One region of the Paenibacillus sp. FSL R7-0652 genome, then DNA from elsewhere that is predicted to be linked to it. Evidence: riboswitches for the same ligand, from Rfam matches in the RefSeq annotation. Region 1 holds a riboswitch; each other region holds the start of a gene.

Region 1 (6,051 bases):
ATGGGACCTTTTGTCAACAAACTTTGGCTCAAAATCGTTTCCTGGATCATTGCTGCCATCATCGTTGTGCTGAATGTATATCTCATTATCCAGACCATCATGCTGTTCTAACCTATATAAGGCGAACGCTTCGCTTTTCAGGTTGTTCCTTTCAATCAACGTTTCTGTGTAAAAAGGATTTAGGCTTATATCATTCCAAAATAAAAAAAGGCTGATGTGCCGCAGTACACGGGCGCATCAGCCTTTTGGTGTCTTTGCTTTGTTAAGCCACCCAGACACCTATACCTCGAATCCGATCTCATCGACCAGATCGTTATATAGGTTTACTTGCATCGTCATCAGGTATGAGCAGGGGCAGCAGTTCGTCCAGTGATTCAACAGTCCAGTCCGCCCGCTCATCTTCCGACGTTTCGGGCTGAAACCTTCCGTATCCCTGTAAAATACGGATGGTATGCAGGCCCAGGCTGCGTGCTGGTATGATATCATTATCGATTCGGTCTCCGACCATCACCGCTTCTTCTGGAGCACATCCAGCTTGTTTCAGCGCAACCGCATACAGCTCCGGGTCCGGCTTGGACACGCCTTCTTCCGCTGAACAGGCCAGAACATCGACATACTTCCGAAGTCCGTAACTCTCCAGCCGAGTCTCAGTTCCAGGACTCTGATTGGCTATGATGCCAATACGATAGTAATGTGAGAGCCGTTCCAGCACCTTGGCCGCCGAAGGGAAGGGCCGCTCCAGTTCTTTGCGGAATTTCAGCTTGTCCTGAATCTGCTTGCGGTGATCTTCATCATGAATATATGTACGTATTGCAGCTTTCATTGGCCACTGTTCATAATTACGATAACAGGATGCAAACAGCTCTCGTACCGCTTCAATTTTCACTGGATAGCCATAAGCACAAGCTTCACGAACGAATTGACCGATGATATCGTCTACCGGCTCCCATTCATCCACCAGCGTATCCCCCACATCAAAAAACAACCACTTCAATCCGGCAATATCCGGCACGCCGATTCCTCCTCATAAGCCGCAGGTCACCCCTAGCTTGCATACTGTATCCATAAAAAAAGAAGACCCACGACAAGCATGAGTCTCCTCAAATTCCGTTAGTCTATAGCTGCAATTATAGCAGGCGTCTTACATCGAATCAATCTCAATCATAAGCTGCTGACTTCAGCTTCCTGTTTGCTGCAGCTGTTGAGAAGGAAACCGACTTCTCCGTTCAATGAATACACGATTTTGTCAGCCCCCATCCCCCGATAAATCCCTTTAGGATGGCTCTGCTCTGTGATCACACACAGGGACTTGGATGTCCATGACCGGCAAATCTGCAGATAACGGCAGGTCAAGTTCAGACTATTTTCAAAAATAAATACATTCCCTACACTGCCCTGCGGCAAAAACCATTTTTCAGCCGCTGCCGTATTCATGCGGATCACATGTTCTACGCCAATCTGGCGAAGTTTGCGCTCCTCACCAGCACTATTCGTCAGAACGGCAAAAGGCATTTTTTTGTACATCAGCAATTTCACAAATTTACGTCCAGCTTCATTCGGAGCCGTCACCAAAATCATCTCTTTATCCATTGTTCGTTCCTCCCTTGGCGTGAAAAGACAACAAAAAAGAAGCGTGGGGGACCAAGGCCTCCGAAACGCTTCTTAAATAATCCATGACGAAAACGCCATGAACCAGCGTGCGGTTTGCTGCCTCTCCCTTTAACGCTTACGAGGTTAGCTGACGGATTCGGGCGCGAGAGTCGCCCTATTTCCGGCTGTCACCGGAAAATTCACCCCATGGATGTCTGCTGCTGTAATACAGCCCATCCTGTTGGTTCCCCCGTTTTCCACCCTTAATGAATGGAAACTCAGCGATTAAAACATCGTTCGTACATCTTGAATAAAGAACCGATCGATATTATCGTTTGTTTCGTTTTTCAGGTATAAATTTATTAAAATTCAAATTACGCTATGAATCATACACCTGTGCCATGATGATGTAAAGTGCGGCCAGATCACTGAATCGTCAGATTTCCGGCAATAATCTTCAATAATAACGCTTACAATGAGGTTATACGCTATCCAACTCTTCCAAGCTGTCTAATTCTCTGCCGCACAAAAATGGATCATCACATTTCACAACGATTTCAATCTTACGTCGATCTTACACACCAAGGATGGTCATAACAACGCAGAAGCCAAATAAGTTTTGCATTACTTAATTGCATAAAATATAATGAATGTATCTAGAACAAGATGATGGAGGCGATCCCTATGTCAGTTTATGATTACAAAGTAAACACCCTTCGCGGACAAGAGATTGAGATGTCCGAGTATCGCGGCAAAGTGTTGTTAATAGTAAATACAGCAAGTCAGTGTGGTCTCACACCTCAATTCAAGGGCCTGCAGGAGCTGCAGGATAAATTCCAGGATGCTCCGTTTGAAGTGCTTGGGTTCCCAAGCAATCAGTTTGCGCAGGAGAAAGGTTCCTCCGATGATATTGCCGAGTTCTGTCAGATGAATTACGGTGTCAGCTTCCCTATGTTTGAAAAAATTGACGTCAATGGCTCCAGCGCCCATCCACTTTTCCAACATATTACCAAAGAAGCACCCGGCCTGCTCGGCTCGAAAGCAATCAAATGGAACTTCACCAAATTCCTGGTTGACCAGAACGGGAAAGTAGTGAAACGATATGCTCCGCAGACGATACCAGACAAAATTCAAGAGGATATTGAGGCTTTGTTGAAATAAACTATATTTTATAAAATGAAAAAGCGATCCGAAACCAAAGAGCCAAGGCTCAGGCTTCAGGATGGCTTTTTTTCGCTGTACCCGCTTCAACTAGTTCAGAACGTTCCATTGAGCTGCGGAACTTCAGTTCTGATCAAAGAAAAGAAGCTTTCCATTATGGAAAGCTTCTCAGGTATCTCTTCATATAATGCGGTCGAGAGGACTCGAACCTCCACGGGCATACGCCCACTACCCCCTCAAGATAGCGTGTCTGCCATTCCACCACGACCGCATGTCGTAAATTATCGGCAACAGAATTGATTATACCGGAATCTTATTTAAAAGTAAAGCAATTATCTAGATTTTCTTGTGCAGCCTGAATATAACACTTCTTTTTATACAACTCAGCTTCCTTTCTCCTTTCATTTTTCATTTAACTGCTCAAATTCCATCTAACTGCGCAAATTTTTGTCATAACTCTGAAGTAAGCACATAACATTAATCTGATTGCGAAAAAGAGGCCACACGAAGACGGAGTAAATCCATCCGTTTTCGAAATAGGAACTTTAGAAGAATCAAATTATTTTATCACAAATAAGCTTGTGTAAGTTTATATAACACAAAATACTTACCAGGCCTATACAAACGTCTTTTTTTCTGTTAACTATTGACAAAACACCGATTATTATGTGAAAATATATATCATATAATTCGGATTTACACACAAATTTTCAAAAAAACCTTTATCAAGTTAGGAAAATTTACACAACTGTACACAGGAGGCGAAAGATCTTGAATCGTGGGAATAAGCTTCTCGATTACGCGAAACTGCTTGATCCCTCTGTGCAGGTTGGAGGGTTCTCCCATCTCTTCGGCATGAACACCCATATCAAGGAAGGCTCCATACGTACTGCCGAGGATATCGAATCGTTCATGCGATGCCAGCTTCACCCTAGTCTTGTGCGTCTTGAAGGCATGGCGATCAAAGGCATCTACACCGCAACAGATCATAAGGACACCTGGCGTGTCGCTTTGATCGACAAACTGGTCCATGTACAGCGCACACCCGCTGAACTTCGAGAACAAGCATCAGCTATAGGCAAACGTTTAATCAAACTCTCGCGCGCCCTGCATCCGTGGATTGACTTCAGCCCGCTTGAACAGATCTTCGCAAAATACAATTCCGTTGGCTGCCTCCCTACCGTTCACGCCTGGATTAACCACCACCTTGACATCCCCGTCGAAGAGGCGGTTCTCGGTTACCTGCATTCAGCCATGTATGCTTGTATATCCGAAGCCTCCAAAGTTATCCCTCTAACTGAAGAAGTCACCAAGGAACTGCTGGGTCGTCTGACCACAGACCTAGAGAAGGAATGGACGACCGTGAGCACCTCTTCTCCAGATGGACATATGCCCCCCGCATCCCTGTCTATGAAGCCCTTGTTCCCCAACTTTCACATGCTCGGGGCAGGCCTCCATGCTTACAGAGCATAACTCTCCCCGTTCCACCCTTCTATAAAAATGCATACAAAAAAACACGCCGCAATCCCCTTGCTGGCGTGTTTTTCACTTTTTTGCAAGCTTATAAAAACGTATTTACGTCATATTAATTCAAAAAATACACTTATTTCCGTATTTTTTAATTGTTAGATGACGTAAATACGTATATAATGGAAATCACAGCTCGCATTTCTATATATCTTACACCAATACAAGCTTGCTGAATACTATAATCCATTCAGGAGTGAACCATTTTGAACAAGAAAAAACCAGTCACTCCGTTCGGATGGGCTATCAAACGACGCCTAACCGAACTGCAGGTCGATCAGAAAACCTTCTGCGAACAGCATGGCATTCCACCCTATCGTCTGTCCAACCTTATCCACGGCACACGCAAAGCAACCAGATTCAGGCATTTGGTCGCTGATATTCTGGACATACCCGAGGAGCTGCGATAACCATTTTCATCAAAGGAGGATTTCTCTCGTGAGATATGTGACATCAGACCTCGAAAGCTTGTCTTTCCAATCGACCAACCATCAGCTGATTATCGTTGATCAGCATTGGATGATTCGGAGCTGCAACCGAGCCTGGGAACGCGGGTTTCATAGACCTTTTTCACACACAGCCCGCTGTCACAGGCATTACCTGCATTTGATGGAAGCCTGGGCGGCGCAGCAGAAAGATATCCTTCCGGCTACCACATTTGCACAAGATCTGAGACACAACGTCGTTCCGTTTAAGCAAACTCATACATACGACATCTCTGTGACCACCCCATATAATGAAGAGAGATGGTTTCGTGTAGAGCTCACTCCACTGTATGATGGACCCGCAATGGATACTGCCCTGGCTCTGGTAGCTCACACCGACATTACCGAACAGAAAAAAACAGAGCTTCAGCTAAGGCAAGCCCTGACTGAAGCACGCACATTATTCGGCCTATTGCCCATTTGCGCCGTCTGTAAACATATTAAAGACGAATCGGAGGAATGGAGCTCCGTCGAACATTATTTGGAGAAACACACCTCTGCCGAATTCACACATGATATCTGCCCTGAATGCATCCGCCGGCTGTATCCGAAATACTCCAACGTTCTCGATCAGCCTCATTAAACCTGTACAGCACAGGTCGCACCTCCTTACATTCAAAACCATTACAGCATGCGTACACTGGAGTCAGGCACGAAACAAACACGGATAGCCCGGACTGCATTATACAGACAGATGATATTCAAACTGCGATATATCCAGCTCATGCGGTGCTCCCTGCAGAGCCATAACCCCTCTGTCCATCACATAAATATAATCCGCCGCACTGCGCACAAAATCAATACTCTGCTCCACCAATAAAATTGAAATATCGCCCTGCATTTTCAGTTTGAGTATTACCTGTCTGATATCCTCAACGATGGAGGGCTGAATGCCTTCCGTCGGCTCATCCAGCAGCAGCAGGCCAGGACGGGACGCAAGCGCACGAGCAATGGCAAGCTGCTGCTGCTGCCCACCACTCAAGTCACCACCTTGACGTCCATACATGGAAGCAAGTACCGGAAACAGATCCAGCACATCCTCAGGGAACGATTGATTCCCGGAAGCATTCCTTTCCAGTCCAAGCAGCAGGTTCTCTTTCACCGTAAGCTGGGGGAAAATCTCCCTCCCTTGCGGCACATATCCTATTCCCGCCTTTGCCCGTTTAGCCGATTCGAGCGAAGCCAGTTCCTGATGGTTCCATTGAATACTGCCTTTACGTGTCCGAATCAGCCCCATCAAGGTTTTCATCAGCGTCGTTTTCCCCACGCCATTCCTTCCCATCAGACA
Region 2 (6,051 bases), 1.4 Mb from region 1:
TGTGGATGAAGATCCGCGATGTCTCATCATATGGGGAGGAAGATAACGCATGGTTTTTACGCAAGAGGAAGTCGAAGCTCATCTGGGAAGGCTTGAGGGCTGGGAACTGGAAGAGGGACGGTGGATTGTCCGCAAATTTGTGTTTTCTAACTATATGAAAGGGATTGCCTTTGTAGACGAAGTCGCAGCGATTTCGGAGGCATTCAATCATCACCCTTTTATTACTATTGATTATACAACGGTTACGCTGCGTCTTACATCTTGGGATGAGGGCGGCATTACGTCAGTAGACATTAAAGAAGCAGAGCAGTACAACGAAGCCTTTGAAAAAATGAGAACAGAATAATCTCAGGATATACTGGTAACGAACAGCAAAAGAGGCTCTTGCCTCCCGGCCGGGAGAACGAGAGCCTCTTTGATGTCTTCGTGTCTTAACGGCAATGCTTACTTTTTCTCTGCCAACCACATAGCGATGTGAGCAATTTCCTCATCCTGCAGTCTGCCTTTGAAAGAAGGCATGCCGCCTTTACCTTTGACAATGGTAGAGTAGATTTTCTCCACATCATCCTTGCTGCCGATGTTGGCAAGTGCAGGACCTACCCCACCTTGAAGCTGATCACCGTGACAAGAGATGCAGTTCGCTTTCACCAGCGTCTCAGCCTGTCCGGCATCCATAGCTACTTCAGGCATGGACGGTTTGGCTTCTTGAGCCGCTTCCTCTTTACCTGGAAGCGTAAACATTAAAACAATAGCTAAAGCACATGCTGCAAAAAATACCCCGCTCATGATCCATTTGTGCATCCCTTGTGTCCCCTCCAGAATGAAAGATCATCTAACCCAAACTATCCCTATCATTATAACGGAAGCTGTCGTTACATCATAGCATTTTGTGGTAATTTTTTGAACTAATCACAAAAGAGAGACAAAATGAGACCATTTTATCTGCAATTTACTCTCTCGGACCCTCGTAGACCATGCAGTGGAAGGGCATCAGGCCGGTCGGGGTTTGACGTTCATATGTATCCTGGATGACAAATCCGCATTTCAGATATACCTGAATGGCGCGATTGTTCCAGGTAAGTACTTCAAGATCGATCTCGTTAGAAGGATTACGGCGAATGGCTTCTTGAACGATAGCTGTAACAAAGGCTTTTCCCTGTCCTTGACCGCACTTCTCCGGACGCATTCCGAGGCCAATCCGTGTCACACCCTGAAGCGGAAAATATTGAGCAAACCCATAGACCTGATCCTGTTGATCCAGGATAATCGCATACTGCTCATGACGCAGCCGTGCATCTCCAAATTCGACTTCCAGTGCTTTCATCTGATCCCAAGGCAGCCAGCTGTAAATATTGTATGGCGGATCATACTGCCAGCTGCATATAAGTGCTGCGTGTTCTTCCTGCATCGGTACAACACGAAACGTCAAAGGGGCTTCATTCTTCATATAACAGTGTGTGCTCCTCTCTTCCGTTACCCGTTCTTTGTTCACTCTACAAAAGAGCTGTTCATTTGGCAAGTTTTCAATTTTCAGAAAAAAAATGAAACAAAAGTCCGGCTCATTCCGTTTATATTATAACGGGATGGGTAAAAACATCATAAGGGCACGGACAAACGAAGTAAAATGAACCCTGATGGTTCGCATACATGTAATGATGGATGTGAGCAGCAGCTGCAGGGGGATAGAAGTACAAAAAAACCGCCGGATACATTCCTGCGGAGAATGTACCGGGCGGTTCTATTTATGCTTCTACTTCGTTACAGTATAGTTAATGGTTCCAGCATCATGTTGATTACAGCTTGTCCCTACTCAAGGGCCAGTGACTCATATGTGTCCGTGCTCATAATCCGTTTAGCGCCAATGTAGCGGTTAGCCCAATAGTTCTCGCTAAGAGAGCTGATGGTTACACCTTTGGAAGAAGAAGAGTGCGCAAACTTGCCATCTCCTACGAAAATACCTACATGAGATACGCCTTTACCTGTTGTGTTGAAGAATACCAGATCGCCAGGTCTCATCTCCATGCGGGATACGGAATCACCCATGTCATATTGAGAGCTGGATTGGCGAGCCAAATCAATACCTAGTTTGTCGAATACATACCGTGTGAAACCGGAGCAGTCAAAACCGTCAAGCGTTGTGCCTCCGCTTTTGTATGTAGTTCCCATTGCTGAATCGATGACTTTATCCATCTTAGAATCTGCAAATGCGCTGCCTGCACCAAGTGATAATGCAAATGTGAGGCTAAGTACTGCTGCGGTCAATTTCTTCTTAAACAAGTGATATACCCCTTCCAATGCCTGCGAGGTTAGCTTAAGGATTCGGTTGAAGGTCCCCTATGATCCCTCTGTATCAAGATCAATTCACCCATAACTGGTTCCCCCGCTTCCCAGGTGCAAGGAATTTGGCTCTGCTAGTTGTGCACCTGTAAAAAAACGAAAAGAAAATTTAATTTTAAAGTTTAGATTTAAAGTTGTTACAAATAAGGATTTAAAGATTACAAAGTTGTTACTAAAAACTCACTGCGATTATTGTACCAGAGGAGTGGTGCTTTGGCAACGTTTAGCAGTAAAATTAGCAAAAAAAACCTCGACCTTTGACGGGGGAAGGTCGAGGTTTGCGTATTTACACATCACAATGGATGAATTGTTTAACATGAGATGGTAACAATTTTTAAATGATCTAGTCAGTATTAGGGGACGATGTGGACTGCCATAAGCGGAAATGGGCACATACTTTCCACATGCTGAGCAGGCTTCTGGCAAGCGGATATGTCTGCTGTAGGATCAGTCCGGTAAGTCCGGTCAAGAACCATGAGGCAGATGTGAATACACCAAAGATGAGTAAGTGCACCATTCCGAGTATCAGGATGATGCCAATCACTGTGAAGATGCGGGTTAAAGCAATCCAGAGCCCTTTGAGCATTCCGTGAAGACTTCCTTCTTCTCCCGGAGCAGAGATACCGAACTGCATATAGAGCATCATATGGTGCACAATCCATCCGTAGATGATCCATCCTGCAGCATATGGGATGCCGGGCAGCAGTAGATGAATAGAATGGAAACTGTCCATGAAGATTGAATACAGTTTAGGTATGAGCCAGTAAGCGGGAAGCAGCATAAGTATTGTGCGAATGAGGTGCAGCAGCAGCATCGATTTCCACAATTTCTGGATGCCGCGGATGAACGGAATACGTTCTTCTGCGGTATTAAAATGCTGCAGGGAATAGAGCAGGCCTGCTTGAATAAGAGGGCTGATCAGCAGGCGAAGCAGCAGCATACCTCCCAGAATCCAGAGATAACGCTGGACCTCAGGGCCGGACAGACGCAGCTGACTTTCCATTTTGAACAAAAGCGTGCTCAGCTCTCCAGCATCCTCGGTCGGATAACGAAGCAGTAGAGGAACAACTGCCGACTGAACCAACCGGTAGATAAAATAGCCCCATACAAGCTGATAGAGAAATAAAATTGCAGCAATGAACATATGCTGACGGACGAGAAACCAGCCTTCGCGAATTTTTGCTTTCACCGTCTCCACCTCACCATGACAGACCTCCGAATACAGCTTCAATTAGTTTCGCAGCACTCATATTCCAGCGGGACTGGACTTGCTCGTCCAGTTTAGTTCTCAGGAAATTGTTCATATGGCGGTTCTCCAGCACGATGTCATATAAGGGATCGGTTATCGCCCAGGAGACGGGAGAGGTATACGTGAGTTTATAGGTAATGCGATCCTCCTTGCCGTCCCATTGCTTGGTTACGGTATGTCCATCCTCAAAAGCGATCCGAACAGGAACCTTCGGAAAGTCACTTCCTTTTTTGACAACTGTAATTGAGGATTCGTACAAGGTTTCCCCATCCTTTTCCACAGGAATAACCTTGATCCTCTCCACGGCAAAGTCGGCCATGCCGCCGCTGTAAACGTATTGGTCAAAATAATCGGCCCAAGAGGCCCGGGTAACTTGTTCGACTACCTTTTGAAAATCGGCCGTTGCCGGATGTTTGAAGCGATATTTCTTAACATAGGTTGAAAGGATGCGTTCCATTTGTTTGGCTCCGACCTGCTGTTCGATGCCAAGCAGTACGAGCTTCCCCCGGGTATATACGTTGGATGCATACTGCTGCTGTGAGTCAAACTTCCAGGAGGGCTGTGTTAATGGAGCGGGAGATGTGATCAGCCCGGATTGTACAGGCAGGTTCGGGATTAGCCCGTATTCCTGTTCCATCAGTTTGTCTTCTGCGTATGAGGTGAATCCCTCATCCAGCCAGGCCTCCTCAAATTCATTGCTCGCAACCATGCCGTAGAAGTATTGATGCCCGATTTCATGCACCACCGTTCGCTCCAGATCGTAACCTGGGGTTGTATCATCGGCTCCGAAGGCCGTAATTAAGGTTGGATACTCCATTCCCCCAGCGCCATTTGCCGCTTTAGGCGGGACTACAATAGATAAGGTGGCATATGGATAAGGTCCGAACCACTTGCTGTAATTGGATAATGCGGCTTTGGCGGCAAAGAGATAACGTTCCTTCAGATCCTGGTGTGCCGGGTCGAGATAAAGCTTGATGCGCACACCCGGCACGTTAGGAGCTGAGAAGGGCTCCTCTGCATATACAAAATCAGGTGAGGCTGCCCAAGCGAAGTCATGTACATCATCGGCATAAAACTGGTACACCTTCTCCCCATTTTTCAGAACAGCCTGTTGGGTTGGGAATCCGGTTGCGGCTACTTTGTATGTTTCGGGTACCCGAATACGAACACTATAGATGCCAAAGTCGGCATAGAACTCGGAATTGCCATGATACTGATGCAGGTTCCAGCCTTCTGCTGTACGCCCTCTTCTTCCTGCGGGTTCGTAGGCGCTGAGTTTAGGGAACCACTGACCTGCCATAACAAAATCATTGGTTTTGCCCATCCGGGCAAAAATTTTCGGCAGCTCCACTTCGAACGTTGTGCGGATTGTAATGCTTTCCCCGCCTTTTACGGGTTTTGGCAGCCGCACTTTAATCAGTGTTTTATCTTTGATGTTCCCGTCATCCGGCTGTACATACTGCATCCGGTGCAGCAGAGAAAGCCCGTCCTCTGTCTGCATATCAACAAACTTCATGGAGCCATAGCCATCTACCGGCATGACATCGCCCCGAAGCTTACCGCCGGATTCCTTCATAAATGTGCTATCTGCAGAGGAGAATGCATTAGGGTACATATGAAAATAAAGCTCGTTCACTGTTTTCTTCCCCGGATGGATCCAGGTGATCGCCTGTGTGCCCTGCAGTGTGTTCCCCTCGGTCAGCTTTACATCCATGTGGTATTCCACTACCCGATTGCTGTACACCTCGGCTGTAGGAGACTGCACGCTCTCCGGGGGGGCAGGGGTTGGAGCTTTAAGCTGGGGCTTGCCCGATTCCGGAGCGAGTATGGGCAGTTCAGATGAAGTGGAACGATTGTAACCGAGCATGATCCATATCCCTCCGGCAAGCAAACACAGGGCCAGGGATGCGGTGAGCCAGCTCTTGGCGCGTCGTGGAATCATCGATAAATACCTCCCGTTGACAAGCATCTACAGCATGTATATGTTTGCAATGGGCCGATTATTAGTTAAAATATTTGTATCAACTCTTGGAGGCTATAAACATGGACCAAAATGAGCAAAACGGCAAGAAACAGATTGCCTTGAATATCGTGAGTGCCAAAAGTAAACACAAAGGCTTCGGCGCAGGTTCTATTGATCTGAACAACCTTTCTCCGGTCATCATTGACCAGGGTGAAGCCAAGATTGACGTCGGTGCAATGCACGCAAAGAGTAAGGTGGAGCGCGGCATCAAATTTTCGACGAATCGAGAAGATGTTCCCAACGGACGTCAAGTGTGGCTGGTGTGGGTAGCTGTGGATCGTACGGAGCAAGGGCAGCTGTACGGTGGAGCGACGGCGTGTGAGATGTGGATCGATACAGAGGCCAAACGCGGCTGGAAGCTTCTCGCGGATCACGTGAACCGGATGGATTATGCATTGAAACGTCGGTTTATGCTGGATGAACTGGGAGCGGAAGAGAAAGC
Region 3 (6,051 bases), 2.2 Mb from region 1:
TCGAATTGTACAGCATCAATCGCCAGGGAGCTGCCTGATTTTTCATAAGCATAGAATGGATGTGCCATAAGTGCGGCATCACAGTCATCGAATAATCCAGCTTCCGCCATTGGAACTTTAGCCCCGCGTGTCTCTTCTGCAGGGGTACCAAACACTTTAATTGTTCCGCCTACTTCTTCAACAACTGCTTTTAGTCCCACGGCCGCACCCAGACTCATCATGCAGATCAAGTGGTGGCCACAAGCATGGCCAATCTCTGGCAGGGCGTCATACTCACATAACAGAGCAATGGTAGGACCAGGCTTGCTTGAAGCATAGGTACCGATAAAAGCGGTGTCCAGCCCAAGAACCGGAGCTTCTACTTCGAATCCATGATAAGACAATTCTTCCTTTAGACGGGCTGATGCTAAATATTCCTCATTTCCAAGTTCAGGATGAGCGCCAATATATGATGAAATATCTTTGAAACGGGAAGCATATTGATCAATAACGTTAAATATTTGTGTTTTGTTGGGTGTCATAGGTAAACTCCTTAGGCAAAAATGAAAATAATTTATTGATTATAACATCTTTGCAGTATTTTTTCAGAAACAAGTCAGAATTCAATCTTGAAAATACATTGCATAATCATGCATTGTACTTTATAATGACTCAGTCATCAACATGACTGACGAATCAATATGTAAAAGTAATTATAGCATTGTAAGGGGAGAACAGGGTTGAAATTAATAAGTCGTTACACCGTAATGCTGTTAACATTCCTTCTTTTTCTAACGGCGGCTGCACCTGCAGCGCTGGCGAGCGGAACGGCAGACAGCAGCTCAAAAGGTAAAAAACTGGTGCTTGGAACGAGTGCCGATTTTGCACCATACGAATTCCACAAAGTCATTGACGGTAAGGATGAGATCGTCGGATTTGATATTGCGATCGCGAAAGAAATTGCGGCAGATCTCGGCGCCGAACTCGTTATTGAAGATATGGGATTTGACGGTTTGCTGCCTGCGCTGCAGAGCGGTCGCGTAGATTTGGTCATCTCAGGCATGACACCGACAGATGAGCGGAAGAAAAGTATTGATTTTTCTGAGCCGTACTACAAATCCAAACAAGTCATTATGATCCGCAATGTGGACAAAGACAAATTTCCGGACATGAAGTCTTTGGAGAATACCAAAATCGGTGTACAAAAAGGCTCCATTCAGGAATCGATTGGACAGAAAATTCCAGGCGCGAAGCTCACTTCTCTGGATAAAATCTCCGATATCGTGCTGCAGCTTCAAACGAAACGTGTCGATGCGGCGATTGTCGAGGATACGGTGGCTGCTGGTTATCTGGATGATATTATCGGTTTGGCAGCCGCAGTTCCGGATGAAGAGCAGGTTGAAGCGGCAATCGGGATTCGCAAAGGCAATACAGAGCTGCTGACCGCAGTGAATCAAACGCTGGAGCGTCTGAAAAGCGAAGATAAAATCAACCAGATGGTAACGGATGCGAGTCTCCTGATGGCGGATAAAGTGAACAAATCACAAAATATTTTTGAAGTATTCTGGCAGTATAAAAGCTTCTATGCAACAGGTGTGGGATATACGCTGCTGTTATCGGCTCTCGGTGTCCTGTTCGGGGTAATCATCGGTTTGATTATCTGCCTGTTCCGTCTTCATAATCTGGCCGTTCTGCGCTGGATTGGTACAGCTTACGTAGAAGTCATTCGAGGCACGCCAATGCTGGTTCAGCTCATGATTATCTACTATGGGGTGTCCTTGACCTTTGGCATCAACTTCTCCGCACTGCAGGCGGGGATTATGACACTCTCCATCAACAGTGGTGCGTACCTGGCCGAGATTTTCCGTGCAGGGATTCAAGGCGTGGATCGTGGTCAATTGGAGGCTGCTCGTTCACTCGGTATGGGCAGAGGTGATGCGATGCGTTATATCATTTTGCCGCAGGCTTTCAAAGCCGTACTTCCGGCAATCGGTAACGAGTTCGTGACCATCATTAAAGAGTCATCCATTATCTCCGTCATCGGTATGGTGGATATTATGTATCAGGCAAGTGTAGTTAAAAACATTACGTACCAAGGAATGAATCCATTCCTTATTGCGGCAGCGATCTACTTCGTCATGACATTCATTTTGTCCAAGCTGCTGGGTCGATTGGAAAGGAAGTTGGGTGCAAGTGATAGACGTTAGACAATTATACAAATCATATGGCAAAAATGATGTGCTGAAAGGCATCGACGTATCCATCGGTAAAGGTGAGGTCGTCGTAGTGATTGGTCCTTCGGGTTCGGGTAAAAGTACATTCCTGCGCTGTCTGAACCTTCTGGAGCAGCCGACATCGGGACAAATTAATTTTGAAGGTGTTTCCATTACCGATCCCAAGCACAATATTAATGCTACGCGAGAAAAAATGGGCATGGTATTTCAGCATTTCAATCTGTTTCCGCACAAAACGGTGCAGCAAAACATTACGATTGCGCCAATCAAGGTAAAGAAGCAATCTGCAGTTGAAGCAAACAAAATTGCCGATGATCTTCTGAAAACGGTTGGTTTGGCTGATAAAAAAGATGTATATCCTAATCAGCTGTCTGGTGGACAGAAGCAGCGGATCGCAATTGCAAGAGCCCTGGCGATGCAGCCGCATGTTATGCTGTTTGATGAGCCCACATCTGCACTGGACCCGGAGATGGTTGGAGAAGTACTGGAAGTTATGAAACGTCTTGCCGAGGGCGGCATGACCATGGTCATCGTTACCCATGAGATGGGTTTTGCGCGTGAGGTTGGTGACCGGATCCTGTTTATGGATGGCGGGGTTATCGTTGAAGAAGGTACGCCTGATGAAGTTTTCGGTGCACCGAAACATTCGCGTACACGTGATTTTCTCGCAAAAGTACTCTAAATCATCCCGCTTCCTGGAGTGGATTTATAGCAAAAGCAGCGTTAACGGCAGAGGTCCGCTAACGCTGCTTTTTTGCATTTCACATAAGAAGGAATGAAATCAGGGCTTCAAAACAAAATAAGTAACGTTTCTGTTACCCATGTAAGAGATAAACGGACTGATTAAAGGATGTGAAATTCTGGAGTTATCTTACAAATCCCGGAGGACCAAAGAAGATCGGTCGCTAATTGGTAACATTTACTACAGCTTAGGGTTACAAAATTGTGATATATTGAATGCTGCCGAAACTTCCGAAGTGGAAGTGTGGGGGATGTAACAGTGCAGACGTGTCAGTTCATAAGAACGGCGCGCCGCTAGGGGTGAATTAGGGTACATAATGCTTCAGCATGTGATTTACAGCCTATAGGGTGGATTCCTCCATCCGAATCCGACAACTAACTTCGCAGGCATAATGAGGAGGAAGACCATGTTTCACAAAAAACGTATAGCCAAGACAGCCATTGCATTACTGACATCCGTACTGTTGATTCAAACCGTTCCGGTTCACGCGGAATCGATTCATACAGCTAAAGAGGGGGATACGTTCTTCACCCTATCCAAACAGTATGGTATTGCCATGGACACATTAATTAAAGCCAATAAAGACATTTCACCGTATAACATCTATGGTGGTCTGAAAATTACAATTCCAGGTCAGGAAAATAAAGCGCAAGCAGCCCCGGTTCAGATGAAGTCAGAGGAAAAACCGGTTACAGCAGCGAGTCTGGATGTAAGCGCGGATACTAAAGTTGTCCAAGCCTGGGGTAAAACATTTGACTATAGTAAGACCTTAAACGTGAAAGCTACAGCATATTCCTCAGATGCTTCCGAGAACGGGGGCTGGGGAGCAGTTGATTATTTTGGCAACCCGCTGGAACTGGGCACGATTGCAGTAGATCCGAAGGTGATTCCTTTTGGAACCAAAGTTCTCGTGACGGGGCATACGCACCCGGGACTGCCTAAACAGGCTTTCGTTGCTACTGCTCTGGATGCAGGGAGTTCCATCAAAGGCAACCGCATCGACATTTTTATTCCGGGAAGTAAACAGTTCGTAAGTTCATTTGGTTTTCAGGATATTGAGCTTTACATTTTAAAATAAAAAGTAAAATTGACTTAACTCCCTAGATTCTTTGATGGGATTCAGAGAAAAATGATACGCTAACATATAGAGGGTGTTCTTTGGTTGTTGTCATGAATGAGTAAGATTCATGGTTACCGATAGGAACACCCTGTATTTTTATCTATACAATCAGCTTTAAGGCTGCCGGGTGTCTTATTGTTTTTCCTTAGGCAGCTGCAGCATCTCGTCCAGCGTGACCAGTTCATAACCTCGATGTCGCAATTCCTCAATGACATCTGGCAGGGCCTCCACTGTACCTTGGAGATTAGAGCCTGTACCTCCGCCTGCATGCTGCAGTACGATGGAGCCGGGTTTAACCGTTGACAGAATATTATGTTTCACTTGTTCCTTGGACAGCCCTTTCCAATCCAACGAATCCACATTCCAGTTGATAATGCTGTAGTGCTGCTTGGCGGCCCAGCGCAGCTGTTCCTCGTTAATATCTCCATAAGGTGGGCGAATCAATTTGGGTGTGTAGCCCGTCAGTCGCTGAATGATATCCCCGGTATGTAGAATCTGTCTGCGAAAAGCAGTCATCGATAACTTGCTGAATTCGGGATGGTTGTAGCTGTGATTGCCTACAATATGTCCTTCTTTCACCATACGTTTCACCAGATTTGGATGTTTTTCCGCCCGACTGCCTACCACAAAAAAGGTTGCGCGAACCTTATATTTTTTCAAGACATCCAGTACCTGCGGCGTAAACCTCGGGTCGGGTACGTCATCAAAAGTCAGTGCAACCTGTTTGGTCGACGGGCCATTTGTCTTGAAAGTATCCGCATATTTCTGACGCAGTTGACCTAAAGTCAGCTGTTCTTCTCGATCATTGGCGCTGGATGCAGGTGGATCAAGCTCGGGCAGATTAGGTATGTGATTTGCTGAAGCAGCCGCGGGAGGAACCAGGTAAACCCCAAAACATATAACCATAACGAGTGCTGGCATAACGAGGCGTTTAAACATTGGACGGCCTCCTTTTTTCAGAAATTTCGTTCTTTATGGTATGCCCTTCACGAGAACCATTTATGCGAATGTGAGAAGTTTCATTGTGTAGATCAGGTTATGAAAGTCATAATTCCACCATATATCATATAAAGAGAAGGCTAGGTGGAGAGACGATGAGTACATATGATTTGAAATCCATTCGTTTAGAGGTTTTTGAGGCAGGGCAGGACAAGGTATTTCTCGTTACAGGGGGGAAAGCTCATATCGGGGCTGTAGCTACGTTCTATGTCGACCATGAACGGGTAAGCGGTACAACGGTGCATATCCCGGGACATAAAGAACAGGAATTATGTGAGCGGCTTGCCCGCAAAGCGGCTCTGCAATTGAAAGTTACGGTAACCGTAATTATGGGTATCCACTTTGACAGCATTACGCGCTTGCAGATCGACGAAATTGTTCAGACGGCGGAGAGACTTGTGGATGAACATCTGAATAAAAAACAAGAATCCAATCATTAATATCATTTAATGGATGCACATCTGATATGCAGCATGATTCCGTATCATCCTCCTTATACTAAGATGCAGATCCGTTTTAATTTTTTTTCGCAAAATTGAAACGAGTTGCAGATTACTGCGTATGTATCTTTATATACAATGTAATATCCACTGGGAGGAATAACCTAATGTCCATTTTCAAAAGATTACGTGACCTTACAATGTCCAACATCAACGCTATTATCGACAAAGCCGAAGACCCGATCAAAATGACGGATCAATATATCCGTGACATGCAGGAAGATCTGGAAGATGCAGAGAAAGCCGTAGCTGCTCAGATTGCCATTGAGAAGAAGTTCAAGCAATTGTTCGAGGAACAGGAAGCGCTTGTCAAGAAACGTGAAGAGCAGGCTCACACGGCAGCTCGTGCACAGAACATGGATCTTGCCCGCCGCGCGCTGGAAGAGAAAAAAGCTGCTGAAGAGAAAATGCTTGAATACAAAGCCAGCTATGACCAAAACAAAGCTTCCGCAGACAATCTGCGCGGTAAACTCGATG
Region 4 (6,051 bases), 1.5 Mb from region 1:
TATAAGTATGTGGAGCTCGAACAGACGGATCTGGACATGGTTGAAGAAATTAGGGAAGCTTTTGCTCATGCAGGGTTGAATCCGGAATACGATCTTGAGGTTGATTTCCCAACGGATAATCCTTACGACGTGTTTCGTCCAGATCAATCCACGGATAAGCAGATTCTTTTACTGGATAGGCAGGACAAGCTGCACGAGTTGTCAGAAGTGTCTGATATTGTACGTTCGATCAGTGGACTTCATCTGGGCAAACATCATCTGTACTATCCTCAGAACAAGGTTGATGCCATCCTTCATGAATTACCGTCCCATATACGCCCCTATTTTTTGTAATCATGAATGATGCGGCAGGTGAAACATTTTGATATCAAAAGACTTTCTAAAAGAGCTATTTTACATGATACATTAATCTGCTTTAATGGCGAGGATATGTAGATCGACATAATTTTGTAATCAAAGTGAGTAAATATACAGTTTTAAATCCGGTTTAGCTGCAAGATGTAGATTTGACTTTTTATTTTCCTTCTATATATAGTAGCTTGAGTATTAAAAGTGAAAATACAGAAATCGCGGCATGTCCCAATCAAAATTTGTGTTTCAAAAAAATAAATTCAAAATTCTAATGCATATAATCGGTATTCGATTTTCGACATGAAGGGAGAAATAAACACTATGTTATTCGACACACATACACATCTCGATGCACCACAATTCGACGAAGACCGAGAGGACATGATCCAGCGGGCTGTTGATGCAGGCATTACTCGTATGATCAACATTGGCTTTAATCGGGAGACGATTCCAACGACGATGAAACTGGCTGAAACGTATGACTTCATCTATGCAGCTGTAGGCTGGCACCCGGTGGATGCAATCACGATGCAGGAGGGTGATTTAGAATGGATTGCATCTTTGTGCAAACACGAAAAGGTGGTAGCCATTGGTGAAATCGGTCTGGACTATCACTGGGACACCTCACCTAAGGAAATACAGCACCGCGTATTACGACAACAAATTGCATTGGCACGTGAATTAAATATGCCCATTGTCATCCATAATCGGGATGCCCATGAGGATATTGTACGTATTTTGCGTGAAGAGAAAGCGAGTGAGGTTGGCGGTGTGATGCACTCCTTCTCAGGCAGCTGGGAGACGGCGAAAATGTGTCTGGAATTGGGCTTCCATCTTTCTTTTGGAGGGCCAATCACATTCAAGAATGCGAAGCAGCCTAAAGAGGTGCTGGCCAAGGTTCCGATGGATCGATTTTTTCTAGAAACAGACTCCCCTTATCTTACACCTCACCCTTATCGTGGAAAGAGAAATGAAACAGCGCATGTACGTCTGGTTGCTGAAGCCGCTGCGGAAATTAAAGGCATTTCGGTGGAGGAAATTGCTGCAATAACCACCAAAAATGCCATGGAACGATTTGGGATTCGGTAAAAAAAGGAGTAAATCAGGTGAAAAAGGAAGCTAACGAGAGGTAATTTGCTCTTTGATTCGAATTATTGAAGAATATTACAATATTTTAACCAAATATTTAGAAAAACGTACTTGATCCATGCTTTACAACATGCATCAAAACAGGATATCATCTTTTCAGTGAATTGTTGTGCGGAAAATTGGACAGATGTTCGGGGGATGAACAAAGGGACACTTTCCGATAAGACAACATTACTTTCATGAATCAATCTCGCTGAGTCTCCGTTAATGGAGAGCGGGGGAACCAATAGGGCTTAAACATCGGTGAATGCAGCCGATGCGCATCGTTCGCTGACCCAAAACAGTGGAATGTTCTGCGAAGCCGTATTTGATTTCTTCTTTGGGTCTCGGGGTGAATTCAAGGGCGTCCGCCATGAGCGGGTGACCTGAGATAGGGCGGCTCTCTTTCGCCCGAACCCGACAGCTAACCTCGCAAGCGGAAAAAGAGAGGCAACCTCGTGCATGAATTTCCGATATTCAAATCATTCGGAAGCCACGAAAGAGTCTCTTACACTCTTTCTTTGGCTTTTTTTGTTTTGAATAAAAGAAATAGAGTCATCATACGGTAAGTATTCAGGAGGATGACATCATGCTGCGAAGAGGGGTTCATGGTGCAGGACCGATCATTACCTCTGATCTGTGTTCTGTAGAAAATTTGGTATAGTCGCGTCAAAGACATCATGCATTACTTTAGACGGCGAGGCTATGAAGGAGGACGGAGAAGTGGGCAGATTCCAACCAGAAGAGACCCATGAGTCACGATCATCCAGTAAGTCTTTCGCGTTGCGGTGGAAGCATGAGAACTTGCGTCAAATGGCACTGATCGCGATATTCTCAATTGCGCTTGCAATCATGATCTTGTTAGTCGTTTACGGTCAGGCCGGGAAGCAGATTTCACTGGTTATTGACGGCAAAGCTCAAGTGGTAGAGACTCGTACAGGAATGCTTCAGGAAATGCTGGAGGAGCAGTCAATCACAGTCAGCCCTCACGACAAGGTATCCATGCCCATGAATGGGGCGATTACGGACGGAGACCGAATCGTTATTGAGCGGGCCATCCCAGTTAACATTACGGCAGACGGAGACACCAAGACTCTGTATACAACCGATTCATCGGTACAAGATGTAATTCAGCAATCAGGTATTGAAGTTGCAAAGCATGATAAAGTGTATCCAGCGCTCGGAACTACTGTAAAATCGGATATGAAGATTCGTGTAGTGCGTGTAACAAAGCGTACAGTGGACGTGAAGCATCCGATTGCCTACAAGGTTGTCAAAACAGCAGATCCTAGTTTGTTCCAAGGGGATAATCGTGTAGTAGTGAAAGGTCAGGAAGGCACACTTGTGCAGCATATCGAAAAAGTGTTTCAAGATGGAGAACTCGTCTCCAAAAAAATGGTCGGCAAAACGATTGCTTCCAATCGTGTAGACAAAGTTATTGCAGTAGGTACAAAAGCGAAGCCGGTTGAGAAAAAGCCAGAGGTTCAATTGGTATCGGCCAAAACTTCGAAAAGCAGCAAAACAGCAGTATCGAACTCGAAGAAAACATCTGCCTCGGGCAGCAAGGTGATTACGGTCTCCGGGAATTCTTTTAAATATTCTAAAGTTCTGAAAAATGTATCCATGACAGCCTACTCTGCTGAAGAGCCAGGCATTGGTACGAAGACAGCTTCCGGTACTCGTGTAACGGAAGGCCGCACTATCGCAGTTGATCCGAAAGTCATTCCAATTGGCTGGTGGGTATACATCGAGGGCCTAGGCTTCCGTCGTGCGGAAGATACCGGTGGTGCGATTAAAGGCAACAAAATTGATGTTTATTATGACAGTGTGAAGCATGCCCTGAATTTCGGACGTAAGAAAGGCAAAACGGTATATGTGATTGGACCCGTGAAGCCGGAAGCGAACTAAAATCGTTTTACTTTGAAATGGGAATGCTATAAAATAGTTGCATGAAGATTCATGCGGAATATGCGGCGGAGGAGTCTGAATTCAGTCTCCTCCGCCGTTTGGCAGAGAAGAGGATATTCCTCTTCTTTTTGCGTTAGAAAGGAAGAATTGGAACATGATAAAAGAAGTAATTGTTGTGGAGGGCCGTGACGACACGGTAGCCATTAGAAGGGCCGTTGAAGCAGACACGATCGAAACCGGAGGTTCTGCTATTAATCAGCGTATACTGAAGCGAATTGCACTTGCTCAGGAGAGACGGGGTGTCATCATCTTGACAGATCCGGACCATGCGGGTGAGCGTATTCGTAAAATCATTGCCAATAAGATTCCAGGCTGCAAACATGCGTTCATTCCAGAGGCAGATGCGACACGTAAAGGGGATATCGGCGTTGAGAATGCTTCACCGGAGGCCATACGTCATGCTCTGGCACGTGTACACACATCCTATGAAGGTGCACCAAGTCTGATTGATTGGGAAGACCTCATTGAGGCAGGACTGATTATACACCCGCAAGCTGCAGCAAGACGCATGGAGATGGGCAACCTGCTGGGGATCGGGTATTGCAACGGCAAACAGTTTCACAAACGGCTGAGTGTTTTCCAGATTACAAGAGAAGAGTTCTCCGATGCATTAGCGCAAATCGAACGTGAAGGATTGTGAGGTTATGAAAGACATGGAACAAACCGTTGAAATTGCAACACCCAAACGCACTAAGGAAATTATTCAGAGGCATGGATTCTCCTTTAAGAAGAGTCTGGGACAGAACTTCCTGATCGATCAAAATATATTGAACAAAATCGTGGGCGCTGCCGATTTGGACGAGTCCAAGGGCGCTCTGGAGATTGGTCCGGGGATTGGAGCTCTTACGGAGCGCCTCGCGCGTGCGGCTGGTCCTGTTACGGCTGTGGAAATTGACCAACGTCTGCTGCCGATCCTTGGAGAGGTCATGGAGCCGTATCCCAATGTACGCATTCATCACGGAGATGTTCTTAAGCTGGATCTGGCTGCGCTGTTTGCATCAGACTTCGCTTCGGTTGATAAAGTAAGTGTTGTTGCGAACCTTCCCTATTATGTAACGACGCCAATCATGATGAAGCTGCTGGAAGAGAAGCTGCCTGTAGACAGCATCGTGGTCATGATCCAGAAGGAAGTAGCTGAACGCATGGCGGCGGCACCAGGTTCCAAGGATTATGGAAGTCTGAGTATTGCCGTGCAGTATTACAGTATGCCGGAACTGGTCTGTGTGGTACCGCCTACCGTATTTATCCCGCAGCCTAACGTAGAGTCAGCAGTTATTAAGCTGAAGGTTCGTGACCAGCCTCCAGTGCAGATTCCGAACGAACAGCATTATTTTGAAGTCGTGCAGGCTTCGTTTGCGCAGCGGAGAAAAACAATCTCCAACAATCTTAAAGCCCGCTTCTTCTCGAAGGAGAACAGAGAGCAGGCGGATCAACTGTTGGAGCAGGCAGGTATACAGCCCTCACGGCGCGGAGAGACATTAAGTCTGCAGGAGTATGCGACCCTCAGCACGGTAATGTGGGAAGCCGGGGTTCGCGGCGGACTGTAATTTTAATGAACCAATCCGGGTCTCTGCCCATACGATGGGGTAGAGGTGATAATGGTGATGAATATCGGAGACTTGGTCGTTCGGAAGTCATACGGTGGCGATGTGACTTTTCGGGTAGAAGGACTCCAGTCAGATGCTGCGGTCATTAAAGGGACCGAGTTCCGGCTGCTGGCTGACTCCCCGGTGGACGATTTGATACAGGTTCCTTACGAACCACAGAGTGCAAAAACGCGTCAGGCACATATTAAAGCCCATCAGACGCTCTCCCGCCTGCAGCAGCATCGTATGGAGCAGGCAGAGCGTAACCGGGAAGGTTTGATGCAGGAATGGGCTGCACAGCAGGAGCCTGCGTATTTCGAAATGCCCGGCAAGGTGCTGCACCTGGATGGTGACCCGAATTATTTGAAAAAAAGCATGAATCTGTATGAACAGCTTCGTGTTCCTGCAGAAGGACAGTATGTGCATGAATCAGCAATGGCAGATACGTTATACCGCCTGCTGCCCAAAGTTCGTCCGGATATCGTAGTGATTACTGGTCATGATGGTGTGTTAAAGACAAGGCAGCCCTATGATCTCTATAGTTTGGGGAGTTATAAAAATTCACAAAATTTTGTCTCGGCCATTCAGGTCGCAAGGCAGTATGAGCGTCATCTTGATGCGCTGACCATTATTGCAGGGGCCTGTCAGTCTCATTTTGAAGCACTGCTGCGTGCCGGCGCAAACTTTGCAAGTTCTCCAGGTCGAATTCTCATTCATGCACTTGATCCCGTCTATGTGGCCGCCAAGGCTTCGTTCACATCCGTTCGGGATACCGTAAACATGAATGATGTACTGCATAATACGATTAGCGGTATCCAAGGTGTAGGTGGTGTGGAAACCAAAGGCAGTTACCGGGTAGGCCTGCCAGGACTCAATGATTTATCTACGCTAAAAGTAAATCCATCTGCAGTCTGATGAAGTTATACCGGAGTCGCACTCCGGTCCAGCAGCAGCCCTGAAAGGGGCTTTTTTTATTTGCAAAAAAAATCATTGACAGCAACTTTTTAGTGCTGATATA

Evidence for each region. A riboswitch is a leader RNA that binds a small molecule or an ion and turns the genes downstream of it on or off. The one in region 1 is predicted to bind cyclic di-AMP.
Region 2: another riboswitch for cyclic di-AMP. It lies ahead of MKY97_RS00510 (C40 family peptidase); the one in region 1 lies ahead of MKY97_RS06835 (hypothetical protein).
Region 3: another riboswitch for cyclic di-AMP. It lies ahead of MKY97_RS16400 (3D domain-containing protein); the one in region 1 lies ahead of MKY97_RS06835 (hypothetical protein).
Region 4: another riboswitch for cyclic di-AMP. It lies ahead of MKY97_RS00140 (ubiquitin-like domain-containing protein); the one in region 1 lies ahead of MKY97_RS06835 (hypothetical protein).

What each region holds. Positions count from the first base shown of each region.
Region 1 covers NZ_CP152001.1:1,547,220-1,553,270, reverse strand. The annotation lists gene MKY97_RS06845 (Nramp family divalent metal transporter) at 1-111, shown strand, start outside; gene MKY97_RS06840 (HAD family hydrolase) at 314-1,012, opposite strand; gene MKY97_RS06835 (hypothetical protein) at 1,162-1,590, opposite strand; cyclic di-AMP (ydaO/yuaA leader) riboswitch at 1,709-1,884, opposite strand; gene MKY97_RS06830 (glutathione peroxidase) at 2,275-2,751, shown strand; tRNA gene MKY97_RS06825 (tRNA-Leu) at 2,940-3,022, opposite strand; gene MKY97_RS06820 (urease accessory UreF family protein) at 3,523-4,224, shown strand; gene MKY97_RS06815 (XRE family transcriptional regulator) at 4,485-4,688, shown strand; gene MKY97_RS06810 (hypothetical protein) at 4,717-5,346, shown strand; gene urtE (urea ABC transporter ATP-binding subunit UrtE) at 5,446-6,051, opposite strand, start outside.
Region 2 covers NZ_CP152001.1:106,786-112,836, forward strand. The annotation lists gene MKY97_RS00495 (4a-hydroxytetrahydrobiopterin dehydratase) at 50-346, shown strand; gene MKY97_RS00500 (cytochrome c) at 445-801, opposite strand; gene MKY97_RS00505 (GNAT family protein) at 950-1,447, opposite strand; gene MKY97_RS00510 (C40 family peptidase) at 1,807-2,262, opposite strand; cyclic di-AMP (ydaO/yuaA leader) riboswitch at 2,281-2,418, opposite strand; gene MKY97_RS00515 (hypothetical protein) at 2,681-3,526, opposite strand; gene MKY97_RS00520 (M1 family metallopeptidase) at 3,537-5,528, opposite strand; gene MKY97_RS00525 (YwhD family protein) at 5,630-6,051, shown strand, end outside.
Region 3 covers NZ_CP152001.1:3,702,512-3,708,562, reverse strand. The annotation lists gene MKY97_RS16415 (M20 family metallopeptidase) at 1-521, opposite strand, end outside; gene MKY97_RS16410 (ABC transporter substrate-binding protein/permease) at 720-2,186, shown strand; gene MKY97_RS16405 (amino acid ABC transporter ATP-binding protein) at 2,173-2,895, shown strand; cyclic di-AMP (ydaO/yuaA leader) riboswitch at 3,165-3,359, shown strand; gene MKY97_RS16400 (3D domain-containing protein) at 3,362-4,033, shown strand; gene MKY97_RS16395 (polysaccharide deacetylase family protein) at 4,208-5,014, opposite strand; gene MKY97_RS16390 (hypothetical protein) at 5,170-5,514, shown strand; gene MKY97_RS16385 (PspA/IM30 family protein) at 5,682-6,051, shown strand, end outside.
Region 4 covers NZ_CP152001.1:29,690-35,740, forward strand. The annotation lists gene MKY97_RS00130 (HD domain-containing protein) at 1-333, shown strand, start outside; gene MKY97_RS00135 (TatD family hydrolase) at 673-1,440, shown strand; cyclic di-AMP (ydaO/yuaA leader) riboswitch at 1,682-1,934, shown strand; gene MKY97_RS00140 (ubiquitin-like domain-containing protein) at 2,203-3,387, shown strand; gene rnmV (ribonuclease M5) at 3,542-4,087, shown strand; gene rsmA (16S rRNA (adenine(1518)-N(6)/adenine(1519)-N(6))-dimethyltransferase RsmA) at 4,101-4,994, shown strand; gene yabG (sporulation peptidase YabG) at 5,052-5,948, shown strand.